DNA from 4 places in the Scandinavium sp. UTDF21-P1B genome. Region 2 is predicted to be linked to each of the others. Evidence: predicted binding sites of a transcription regulator. Region 2 holds the regulator's gene; each other region holds the start of a gene.
The links. The regulator CRP, encoded in region 2, controls carbon source genes, mostly activating them, when cyclic AMP is high. The targets are predictions, from matches to a motif close to ATGTGANNNNNNTCACAT.
Positions count from the first base shown of each region.

Region 1: drpB (cell division protein DrpB) is a predicted target of CRP. The motif match lies at 1,178-1,195, and genes of this name have one in related genera.
Region 3: ldtB (L,D-transpeptidase) is a predicted target of CRP. The motif match lies at 1,906-1,923, and genes of this name have one in related genera.
Region 4: AB1287_RS15430 (PTS mannitol transporter subunit IICBA) is a predicted target of CRP. The motif match lies at 1,948-1,965, and genes of this name have one in related genera.

Region 1 is NZ_JBFLVD010000025.1:213,301-216,450, reverse strand. Features, by position in the region: gene AB1287_RS18940 (VasL domain-containing protein) at 1-952, shown strand, start outside; gene drpB (cell division protein DrpB) at 1,256-1,534, shown strand; gene AB1287_RS18930 (phosphohydrolase) at 1,586-2,281, shown strand; gene AB1287_RS18925 (DNA cytosine methyltransferase) at 2,339-3,150, shown strand, end outside.
Region 2 is NZ_JBFLVD010000018.1:296,789-299,938, forward strand. Features, by position in the region: gene AB1287_RS16500 (YccS/YhfK family putative transporter) at 1-1,568, opposite strand, end outside; gene crp (cAMP-activated global transcriptional regulator CRP) at 1,628-2,260, opposite strand; gene AB1287_RS16510 (OsmC family protein) at 2,567-2,971, shown strand; gene AB1287_RS16515 (phosphoribulokinase) at 3,066-3,150, opposite strand, start outside.
Region 3 is NZ_JBFLVD010000011.1:30,237-33,386, forward strand. Features, by position in the region: gene AB1287_RS06730 (PTS sugar transporter subunit IIC) at 1-52, shown strand, start outside; gene AB1287_RS06735 (GntR family transcriptional regulator) at 66-779, shown strand; gene ldtB (L,D-transpeptidase) at 888-1,808, opposite strand; gene AB1287_RS06745 (ABC-F family ATPase) at 2,036-3,150, shown strand, end outside.
Region 4 is NZ_JBFLVD010000018.1:46,613-49,762, forward strand. Features, by position in the region: gene AB1287_RS15430 (PTS mannitol transporter subunit IICBA) at 1-1,687, opposite strand, end outside; gene AB1287_RS15435 (glutathione S-transferase) at 2,211-2,819, shown strand.

The DNA of each region.
Region 1 (3,150 bases), on a different contig from region 2:
GCTGATACAGGCGCAAGGGCTGTTGCAGAGCATGTACGATATTCTGGCGCGTCAGGAGCTGAAGCATGCCTGTCAGACGACTCCGCTGATGCAGCAAATAAACAGCACATTAACCCGGCTGGAAAACAGCGCTTCGCCGAACGATACGCAACCAGCAGTAACGCTTCCGCCACAGGCGCTGGCTGCGGTGCCCGCGGAAGAGGAGGCCTCACCCGTTAGCCGCCTCGTGTACGTCATACGCCCTGAACCGGAGGTAAACGTGCAGGTTGTACAGGAAACGCCACCGGCGCCGAAGCGCTGGCCGGTGTTTTTGGCGGGAGCCTGTTCCGCACTGGTTGCCGGTGCCATCGCATTAACCGGCTGGCATTATGCACACAGTGTGGACGAAGCCGCTGATGCGCTTGTTGCTTCGGTGGCACCGCTTCCTCAGCCGCTGAGCACGACACAAATCCAGGCATTACAGCAATCGAGCAAAGTCAAACCTGACCCGGCAGCCTGGCTAAAAAGGGCATCATCACAGCTGGACAGGCTGGCTTCGCTGCCGCCCGACTGGGCATACCGGTATGGCAACGGGCTGCTGGCTCAGGCAAAGGTTCTGTGGCCCGATGACCCTGAAGTGGCAGGAATGAGCAGGCAGTGGCAACAACGAATGGCCGCCAGCGCAATTTCCGATGCTTCTCTGACTGGCTGGTATACCGGGATGCAGCAGCTGCAGCAGCTGGCAGACCGCCTCAACGCGCTGGATGGTCAAAAGGGCAAATACATTACCGTCAGTGAGCTGAAGTCGAGCGTATACGGGATGATAAACAGCTTCGGTCAGTCGATTCCGCTGGAGGAACAGTTACGCCTTCTGCAAACTCAGGAAGGCGACGCAGCGTTGGCTACACAGCAGCAGATCCTACAGCATTTTAGTGGCCTGCAGCATAGATATTCCTCGCTGGAGCAGCCTTGATTGCTGCTTCGATACGTTTCTCTTCAGTCACAAGAGACTCTTTCGTGCCTGAAAACGTTGACAAAATCCTGCATGTCGCAGCATTTATTCTGAACAATCCAATGAGAAATCCACGCCACAATCGTGAGCGACAGCTCCGGTGAACATTGCCAGAGATCAAATGAACGATAAGTCATTCCCTGACGAGGTCTCCGTAGGCTTTTCTGGCGGCACAACAGGGTTATAATGTGACGAGAATCACATTTGTGGCAATGGTAAGTGAAAAATGAAACATTTCTCTGTGAAAAGGAAGGGCTTCTCTTAATGGAAGAAAGAGCTTCGCGTGGTCCCGGCGGTATGCTGGCGCTGTGGGTTTTTTATGCGTTTTGTGGCTATTTTATCTGGGCTATGCTGCGCTACTTCTGGGTGGTCAGTCAGATCGATCCCAATCCCGGTGCCATGCCTGAAGGGGAGCTCGGTTTGACCATGGGGAAATGGCTGGGCGCGCTGTTCGGTTTTCTGGTGCTGAGCGTGGTGGGAGCTATCCTCGGTGGAATCGCCTGGTACACCCGGCCCCGTCGTTCTGAGCCATCGGGAAGCTGACATAAAAAGCTGCTATGCTCGCCTCTTCGTTCCGATAATGTAGAGAGGCGAATCCCCGTGCACTCCTGGCAACAGCGTTTTGAAGAGTGGTTGATGGCGCACCACATGGATGATGATGCGGCACATGATATTTCTCACTTTCGCCGCGTTTGGGCCACGGCTCAACGCTTGTCCGTCGATGAAGATGTCGACGAGCTTGTGATTCTCACCGCCTGCTATTTCCATGACATCGTCAGCCTGCCGAAAAATCACCCGGAGCGCAGCAGCTCTTCACGCCTGGCGGCCCAAAAAACGCGGACGATTCTGCATGAAGATTTTCCTGACTTCCCGGAATCGCTTCTCCCCGCGGTAATGCACGCCATCGAAGCACACAGCCACAGCGCAAATATACCCCCTGAAACGCTGGAAGCGAAGATCGTTCAGGATGCCGATCGGCTGGAATCATTAGGCGCGATTGGGCTCGCCCGCGTGTTTGCGGTGGCGGGAAAACTCAATTTTTCGTTGTTCAACGCCGACGATCCTTTTGCGGATTCGCGCCCGCTAAACGATAAGCGTTATGCCCTCGATCACTTCCAGAATAAGCTTCTTGGCCTGCCTGTCACAATGCAAACGGTGAAGGGGAAAGCGCTGGCAAATCACAATGCCCGCTATCTGGTCGAGTTTATGGCAAAAATCAGCGCTGAGCTGCAGGGCGATTATCTGGAGTACGATCGGGCGATTCTGGCGCGTTTTGCGCCGCCAGCCTGAGCCGGGATCGGGAAACTGTGTTACTCTCAGCGAAAATAGTCTGCCCCGGTTACTGATATGCAGCACATACTTACTCGCACTCTCCCAGCGCAGGACGCGGAATTTTCCGGGCCAGACGCACAGGCTTTAGTTACCCAACTGCTCACCATTTACGACGTGAAGACGCTGGTTGCCACGCTCAACGCCGTTGGCGAACAGCACTGGAGCCCGGCTATTCTCAAACGCGCAGCGGAGAACGGGAAAATCAACCGTCGTCTGGGCGAGCGTGAGTTTGCAAGGCTTGCGGCACTCTTACCTCAGCCGTCAGGCCAGCCGGAGCAGTTTCGCTTTATCGATCTCTTTGCCGGAATAGGTGGCATCCGCCATGGTTTTGAAGCCATCGGCGGAAAGTGCGTTTTTACCAGCGAATGGAACAAGCACGCGGTTCGGACCTACAAAGCCAACTGGTACTGCGATCCGGTAGAACATCAGTTTAATGAAGATATTCGCGATGTGACCCTCAGCAATAAACCGGACGTCAGCGACGGCGAGGCTGCTACGCATATTCGCACTATCATCCCTCAGCATGACGTGCTGCTCGCGGGCTTCCCGTGTCAGCCGTTTTCGTTGGCTGGCGTGTCGAAGAAAAATGCGCTGGGCCGCGCGCATGGCTTTGCCTGTGATACGCAGGGCACGCTGTTTTTCGACGTGGCGCGCATCATTGACGCCTGTCGCCCGGCCATATTCGTGCTGGAAAACGTCAAGAACCTGAAAAGCCACGACGGCGGGAAAACCTTCCGCATCATCATGCAGACGCTGGACGCACTCGGCTACGACATCGCCGACTCCGCGGAGATGGGCGCGGACGATCCAAAAATCATCGACGGACA
Region 2 (3,150 bases):
GCTTCCAGCGCCTGCTGGGCATTCTTTCGCAGCAATCCGCTTTGCCACTGCGGCCAGAGCCAGACCATGCCACCAAAGGCAATCAGGCAGCCTATCAGCGTGTCGATCAGGCGGGCGACAATGAACTGATCGCCATTCAGCGTCAGCAGCTGAATGGTATACACCGCGGTGACCGTAAAACCGACGGTCGCCCAGCCGTAGCTTTTACGGATAATCAAATAGCTCACCAGCGTAATAATCAGCATGGCCGCCAGCGCGTAGCCTTCAGGGGCATGAAAGTGCAATGTGATACCGGCGATGGTCAGCCCGGCAAGCGTGCCTGCTGCGCGGTGAAAAATTCGTACCCTCGTTGCGCCGTAGCCGTTCTGCGTGACCAGAAGAACCGTCATCAGGATCCAGTAAGGTTTGGGCAGGTGCAACGCGGACCCCATCAGGCTGGCGATGCTCAGCATGACGCTGATGCGCGCCGCATTGCGCAGTGCAGCTGATTTTAGTGACAGATAACTTTTCAGCGCGGCAAACAGCGGCAGGCGTCGCTCGTTATCAGCCATCAGGTTGCGTGGGTAGAGCGGTCTTTGCATGCGTAGTACCCGCGCAATGCGGCCAAAGTGCCAGACGCAAAACTGCCCGACGGGATTATCCGGATGCTGGCGGGCGATCTTTTCCAGCGCGCCGATCTGCTTATCCATGCTAAAGCGTAGCGGAAAGCGGTGATACAGAATGTCATCGGCCATCACCCGCAGACGTGCGGCGATGGTTTGTGCGTTCCAGCGGATCACCGCTTCGGCGTGGCTACGCTCGACCAGCTTTTGCACCTCGGCGGGCTGATGCAGGCTGACGGAGATGTGCTCCTGTAAATCGAGCCCCATCTGAAAGGCGCGCAGCAGGCGTTTATAATCGTGGTTTTTGTTAGCGGCGAGCATATGCAGCTGCTGATAGCACTGGGTAATGAGATCAACGGCCTTTTGCTGGCGAGTCAGCAGCGGTGGCAACGCTTTTTCCGGATCGGTGTGCTGGGTCAGCAGGCTGTATTTGGCTTCGCAGTAATCGGCCAGCTGGCGGTAAAGCAGGCTCAGGGACTCGCGCAGGGGCTGTTCGCGCCACATCCAGAACCAGAACCAGTTAAACAGCCCGTACCACAGCGTGCCCAGCGCGTAGATAAGCAGCGGCTGCCAGACAGGCATGTTACCCGCGAGGCTCAACGTAAAAATCGAGGCGATCAGCGATGCGGGCAGCAGACGCGCATGCAGCGAACTGATTTCGGCGGTAACGCCCAGGGTCATTGCCAGGACGGTCAGAATTAAGGGCAGCGGCACGGTGTGTGCCAGCAGCAGCTGTACCGCCAGGCTGCATCCGGCAAACAGCGAACCACCAACAATCAGGCGTTTAAAGAAGCGCTTGTGGGGCGTGTCGAGACCGGCAATGTTGCAGCAGGCCGGGACTAAGGAGAACAGCAGACCGTACTTGAGATACCCCAGCACCAGGCCGATAGCCACAGGGGTGCATAACACCAGGGTTTGCCGCAGTGCGTAGTTAATTTCCGGGTGATAAATTAGCCTGCGCCACATAGCAATAGCAGTAGAGACAAAAACGGCGTACTGCAGGAGCAATACGCCGTCAAGCGAACTTAGCGGGTGCCGTAAACGACGATGGTTTTGCCGTGCGCGGAGATCAGGTTCTGATCTTCCAGCATTTTCAGGATACGGCCAACGGTTTCACGGGAGCAGCCCACGATCTGACCGATTTCCTGACGGGTGATTTTGATTTGCATACCGTCCGGGTGGGTCATGGCATCGGGCTGTTTTGCCAGGTTCAACAGCGTCTGCGCGATACGACCGGTAACGTCGAGGAAGGCAAGGTTACCTACTTTTTCAGAAGTGACCTGCAGGCGACGTGCCATCTGAGAAGAGAGGCGCATCAGAATATCCGGATTCACCTGGATAAGCTGACGGAATTTTTTATAGGAAATTTCAGCCACTTCACAGGCGGTTTTCGCCCGGACCCATGCACTACGCTCCTGGCCTTCTTCGAACAGGCCAAGCTCACCGATGAAATCGCCCTGGTTGAGGTAAGAGAGAATCATCTCTTTGCCTTCTTCGTCCTTGATGAGTACTGCCACAGAGCCTTTCACGATGTAGTACAGCGTTTCTGCTTTTTCACCCTGGTGAATCAGCGTGCTCTTGGAGGGGTACTTATGAATATGGCAATGAGACAAGAACCATTCAAGGGTAGGGTCTGTTTGCGGTTTGCCAAGCACCATGCGCGGTTATCCTCTGTTATAAGCTGACTCCAGCGGCAGACACGACACTGCCACTGGCTTTGCATTCATATCCTTCCCTGTACCTGGGAAGTCGGCTGTCGGATTTGACTGCAGCCTGTTGTCTGATGTCCTCTGCATACATGCATTACTTCAATGTATTACTGTAGCATCCCGACTGTTTTAGCATAGCTTTTGCCGCGTGTCTCCTGGTGTCTCGCTTCAGCATGACGCACGTCGCCTTCCGTTGCGAGATTTGTTATGTGCGCGTAATCTGTCAGGAAAATTGCAACTCTGGAGTTAACAATTATGCAAGCGCGTGTGAAATGGGTTGAAGGCTTAACCTTCCTCGGTGAGTCAGCTTCTGGCCACCAGATCCTGATGGACGGCAACTCCGGGGATAAAGCGCCAAGCCCGATGGAAATGGTGCTGATGGCAGCAGGGGGGTGCAGTGCGATAGACGTTGTTTCCATCCTGCAAAAGGGCCGTCATGACGTGACGGACTGTGAAGTGAAGCTCACTTCAGAGCGTCGCGAGGAAGCGCCGCGCCTGTTTACCCACATCAACCTGCACTTCATCGTGACCGGTAAAGATCTGAAAGAAGCTGCGGTATCGCGTGCGGTGGATCTGTCTGCGGAAAAATACTGCTCTGTGGCGCTGATGCTGGAGAAAGCGGCGAAAATCACCCACTCGTTTGAAGTGGTGGAAGGGTAATGCCCTCTACGGCCTGATGCCCTCACCCCGATCCTCTCCCCGTGGGAGAGGGAGCAAACATTAAAAACCTTCTCTTCAGAGAAGGTTTTGCAATTTATATCGCCCGACCTTCTATTAACCGCTCGACCAGCGGCGTCATAATCAGCTCCATCGCCAGCCCCATCTTCCCGCCCGGCACC
Region 3 (3,150 bases), on a different contig from region 2:
CCTCAAGATTGCAGAGCGAGTGGCCTTAAAAAACAACGGGATAAATGAATAAATAAGGACGGGCTGTGGCGGCGAAATACCTTACTATCGCGCGGGAAATTAAGAAGCGCATTATCAGCCAGCGGTATCCCGCGAGCGCCCCGTTGCCCGACCAGTTTGCGCTAGCGGCAGAGTTCCAGACCAGCCGCATGACCATCCAGCAGGCGATGCGCCAGCTGATCGTTGAAGGGCTGATTTATACGCGCCAGGGGCAGGGAACCTTCGTGCGTAAGAACTTCCTCCAGCTTTCGCAGTGGGATCTGCCCGGCAGCGACTATTTTGGTGCCACCAAAACCTGGGAACATCTGGGCACGGTCAGTAGCCAGGTGGTGCGCTTCGAGCTGCGCTTCCCGACGGAAAAAGAGCAGAGCTCGCTGCTGATTAACGCCGATGCGCCGGTGTACGACTTCATTCGTTTGCGCCTGCTGAACGGCGAACCGATGTCGCTGGATGCGACGGTCATGCCGGTGAGCCTGGTGCCCGGTCTGAACAAAAGCCATCTCGAAAGCTCGGTATTTCAGTACGTCGAAACGCTTGGGCTGAAAATTATGGGTTCGTATCGCGTCGTGCGTGCCATCAAGCCCGGCGAGCTGGAGCAGCAGTATTTAGTTTGCGAGGCGGGCGATCCGGTGCTGGAAGTGGAGCAGGTTATCTACCTGGAAGACGGCACGCCGCTGGAGTATGCCCATTGTCATTATCGGTACGATCACGGCGGAATTGTGATTGTGAATAATGGCTGACAGGGCCTACGGGGTTACCGATTTGTAGGCCTGATAAGCGCAGCGCCATCAGGTAATAAAAAAGGCAGGTTTCGCAACCTGCTTTTTTTTGTCCTCAGCGCTGAAGGATCAGTTCAGGCGAACTGGCATCCCTGAGCGATCCTGAACGGCCTGGTCCACAACGGTGGAATCCACATCGCTCTGACCCGTCACTGCCTGCACGGATTTGGTCAGGGTGATTGGTACGACTTCACCGCCGTTGAACTGAGCGTCGGTGGTTGACAGCGGGTTGTGAACCTCAATGTAGCGGCTGCCGTCCGGCTCGGTGGTGGCTTTCACAGGCTCATCGATGAACTGCACGCGCGTCCCAACTGGCACGTTCTGGAACAGGAACTTGATGTCGTCGTTACGCAGACGCACGCAGCCGTGGCTCACGCGCAGGCCGATACCGAAGTTAGCATTGGTGCCGTGGATAGCATACAGACGACCGATATACAGGGCGTACAGACCCATCGGGTTGTCCGGACCTGCGGGAACAACGGCCGGCAGCGGTTCGCCTGCGGCAATATATTCCGCGTGCATTTTCGCAGTCGGCGTCCAGGTTGGGCCCGCTTTCTTACGTTCAACCTTGGTGGTCCAGTTAATTGGGGTATCTTTCCCCAGCTGGCCGATACCGATTGGCAGCACGATTACCGTGTTGGTGCCTTTCGGGTAGTAGTACAGACGCATTTCAGCGCTGTTAATCACGATGCCTTCATGTACCGTATCAGGCAGGATCAGCTGCTGAGGGATGTTCAACACCGTGCCACCTTTTGGCAGGTACACGTCGACGCCAGGGTTGGCTTCGGTCATGTTGGACAGACCCATCTGATACTGCGCAGCAAAATACTCAAGCGGCTGCTTGTTATCTTCCGGGATAGTGACCACCTGATTCTGGCCAATCAGACGGCTTCCGTCGGTTGGCAGAGGATAGGTCACAGCAGATGCAGTTTTGCAAAAGCCCATAACGGCAAAAGCTGCCGCGAAAAGCGTAGATAATTTCATTTTCATGTTGTGCGAAGTATCGATGCCAGCAGGCTGTTGTTGGAGAAAAGGAACCTTTAATGGGAGCGCATTATAGGTGCATTCCACGCCGCAGGGAAATCAGATGTGGACGAAATCACACTTTTTTCACCGTCTGGTTCCATGGTGACAGTGTAGCCCGTGCACGAGCAAGGCGATTTTTATTCGGATTTGTGGCAAAATAGGCCGTTTGTCACATCTTTCAGGATACGCCCGTGTTAGTTACCAGCAACGTCACTATGCAGTTCGGCAGTAAGCCGCTGTTCGAAAACATCTCCGTCAAATTTGGCGGCGGCAACCGTTACGGCCTGATTGGCGCCAACGGAAGCGGTAAATCCACCTTTATGAAAATTCTGGGGGGCGACCTGGAGCCGACCCTCGGCAACGTTTCGCTCGATCCTAATGAGCGCATCGGTAAGCTGCGCCAGGATCAGTTCGCCTTTGAAGAGTTCTCCGTGCTTGATACGGTGATCATGGGCCACGCCGAACTGTGGGAAGTGAAGCAGGAGCGCGATCGCATTTACGCGCTGCCGGAAATGAGCGAAGAAGAGGGCTACAAAGTGGCCGATCTTGAAGTCGCCTACGGCGAAATGGACGGCTACTCTGCCGAATCCCGCGCGGGTGAACTGCTGCTCGGCGTGGGTATTCCGCTGGAGCAGCACTACGGCCCGATGAGTGAAGTCGCACCCGGCTGGAAGCTGCGTGTGCTGCTGGCACAGGCGCTGTTCTCTAATCCGGATATCCTGCTGCTCGATGAACCGACGAACAACCTGGACATCGACACCATTCGCTGGCTGGAACAGACGCTCAACGAGCGCGACAGCACCATGGTTATCATTTCGCACGACCGTCACTTCCTGAATATGGTCTGCACCCACATGGCGGATCTGGACTACGGCGAACTGCGCGTTTATCCAGGCAACTACGATGAATATATGACGGCGGCCACTCAGGCCCGTGAGCGTCTGCTGGCCGATAACGCCAAGAAAAAAGCGCAGATTGCTGACCTGCAATCCTTCGTTAGCCGTTTCAGCGCCAACGCCTCTAAATCTCGTCAGGCAACCTCTCGTGCCCGCCAGATTGATAAGATCAAGCTGGAAGAAGTGAAAGCGTCCAGCCGCCAGAACCCGTTCATTCGCTTTGAGCAGGACAAGAAACTGTTCCGTAACGCGCTGGAAGTGGAAGCGCTCACCAAAGGGTTTGAAGACGGTCCTCTGTTCAAGAACTTCAATCTGCTGCTGGAAGTGGGCGAGAAGATTGCCATCATCGGTGCTAACGGCGTGGGTAAATCCACCATGCTGAAAACCCTGGTGGGTGAAGCTCAGCCGGA
Region 4 (3,150 bases), 250 kb from region 2:
GGTCTTTGGCTTCGATGGTGCCGTGTGGAACCGCGATGGACTCACCCAGGTAGGTCGGGGTCAGTTTTTCACGCTCCAGCATTGCTTCCACGTATTCCGGCTCAACGTAGCCGCCTTTCACCAGTTGCTCACCGGCGAAGCGGATGGCTTCTTCTTTGCTGAAGGCTTTGCAGCCGAGGAAGATGTTTTCCGCGCCGAGCTTGAACAGATGACTGTCGTCCTGCTCGAAGCTGCCCTGCAGGGTTTCGCGCACTTTCACTTCGTTATCTTCATGACGCTGTGCCGCCACCAGACGCTCGGTCAGGCTGGTGTAGAGGCCGCTGTCGAGGAAGTTGGTCAGCGAGATGTGCTGAGCCTGCGGCACCTGGCGCATTGCACGCTCGGTCAGGTCGCGGTGAGTGATCACCAGGTCGACGTCCGGCGGCAGGTTGTTGATCGCGCTGTTGGTAACGGAGATGTTGGTGAGACCCGCATCCGCGACTTTCTTACGCAGCACGCCTGCACCCATTGCGCTGGAGCCCATACCGGCATCGCAGGCAACGATGATTTTGCGCACGTGGCTCAGATCGTTGGTCACATCGCCCGCCGTCAGCGGCGATGCTGCACCTTTAGACTCGGCTTTCATGTCCTGCATACGACGGGTTGCCGCTTCGATATCGTCTTCTTCTTTTACCTTGCTGGTTTTCAGCAGGATGGAAGAGACCACGAAGGAGACCGCCATGGCTGCAAAGATAGCCGCGATGTTGGCGAAGTATGCGCCTTTCGGGGTCATTGCCAGTACTGCCAGGATAGAACCTGGGGAAGCCGGAGACACCAGGCCACCGTTCAGCACGCTCAGGGTGAACACGCCGGTCATACCGCCGAGGATAACGGCCAGGATCAGACGTGGGTTCATCAGCACATAAGGGAAGTAAATTTCGTGGATACCGCCCAGGAAGTGGATGATAGCCGCGCCGCCTGCGGACTGTTTCGCGCTACCGCGACCGAAGAACATGTACGCCAGCAGGACGCCCATACCCGGACCCGGGTTCGCTTCAATCAGGAAGAAGATGGACTTGCCGAGGTCATGAGACTGCTGAATGCCCAGCGGCGAGAAGATACCGTGGTTGATGGCGTTGTTGAGGAACAGGATTTTCGCCGGTTCAACAAAGATGGATGCCAGCGGCAGCATGTCGTGGGCAACCATAAAGTTAACGCCCGCCGCCAGAATTTTGGACAGTACTTCAACCGCAGGACCAATGCCGAGGAACGCCAGAATGGCGAGGATCATCCCGATGATACCGGCGGAGAAGTTGTTCACCAGCATTTCGAAACCGGACTTGATCTTGCCGTCTACCCAGACGTCGAAGCGTTTAATCGCCCAGCCGCCCAGAGGACCGGCGATCATCGCGCCGAGGAACATCGGCATATCGGCGCCGACGATAACGCCCATGGTAGTAATCGCACCAACCACGCCACCGCGGTCACCGCCAACCAGACGACCACCGGTATAACCGATGAGCAGTGGCAGCAGATAGGTAATCATTGGGCCGACAAGCTTCGCCAGCGTTTCGTTTGGCAGCCACCCTGTTGGAATGAATAACGCGGTAATGATACCCCACGCGATAAACGCGCCGATATTTGGCATTACCATGTTGCTGAGGAAGCGACCAAAGCTTTGCACCTTGATCTTGAAATCGGATGACATAACAACACCCCTTCTTATGTGTTTGCTGACGCGCGGGAATGAAGCCCGAGGTTTCTTGTTAATTGGCGGCGGAAATAGCCGGACCCTGTAGATGATGCGAAATCTGGCACTGAATCGATAAACTGTCCAGCGCGCGCCCCTTGGTGTGATCTAAGTCACGTTAATATAGGGTGTCATGTCGTAATTGAAGTGATCATCGTCACAAAATGGGGGTGTAAAAAAAGTACTAAGCGCAAAAAATCGCCCCGACAAGGCTGTTAATGTGATGTTAATCACATTTATGCAGCGATGCTTTGTTGTTAATGTGTGACTGGCATCACAATATATTTTCATCCGGAGAACGCCGATTGTGACCCGGCGCAAACTCTTCTCCGCACCGGGCAACGCCTTGTAACTCCCTTACAGTGCCTCGTTTTTTATTCTTCACCCGATTGTTGGCATAAAGATGACAATTTCACTGCCAACCCGAACCTGCCAGGTCATACTGAAGGATTCTCTTTTTGTTGGCGAAAAGGACAGAGTGATGAAACTGATTGGCAGCTATACCAGCCCGTTTGTGCGCAAGATTTCCGTTCTCCTGCTGGAGAAGGGCATCGCGTTCGAGTTTATCAATGAGATGCCGTATAACGCGGTAAACGGCGTGGCGAAGTATAACCCGCTGGGGAAAGTCCCTGCGCTGGTCACCGACGACGGCGAATGCTGGTACGACTCACCGATCATTGCGCAATACATTGAGCTACTGGATATTGCGCCTGCGCTGGTGCCGCGCGATGCCAAAGCTGCGCTGCACGTGCGTCAGCTGGAGTCCCTTGCCGATGGCATTATGGACGCCGGGCTGGTTTCAGTGCGCGAACAGGCGCGCCCGGCGGCACAGCAATCCCCCGACGAGCTTCTTCGCCAGCGCGAGAAAATCAGCCGTGGTCTGGACGCGCTGGAAGGATTTGCCGCCGACGGTACGCTGAAGGCCGATGAGCTGAATCTGGCAACCATTGCCGTCGCCTGTGCCGTGGGATATCTCAATTTTCGTCATATCTCGCCGGGCTGGTGCGCCACTCGACCGCATCTGGTCAGGCTGGTGGAAGCCCTCTTCCAGCGCGACAGCTTTGCCCGCACCGAGCCGCCTAAAGCCTGAAGTGAAGGTTTCCCTCTCTTTCCGGAGAGGGAGCCAGCCCTCTTTTATATTCATAAAATGAATATAAACATTATTGTTTATGTATGATCTTTCTTAATGAAAACGCACCACGCAAGAATATATTTTCCCGGCTGATTGTCTTTTAAGGTGATTTCCCTTCGTTATATTGTGGGTGATTTTGCTTATATAAGAATTTTCATGCTCAATGGTTAAATATCACATTGCGAATAATCTTAAGGCTAAATGAGTTTGGCTTTTGGGCCTGTTTTAAAGCCGATAAAGATATTCCAAATAATGTCTGAGTGTGTTGAAATGTGCCGTGAGCGTACAA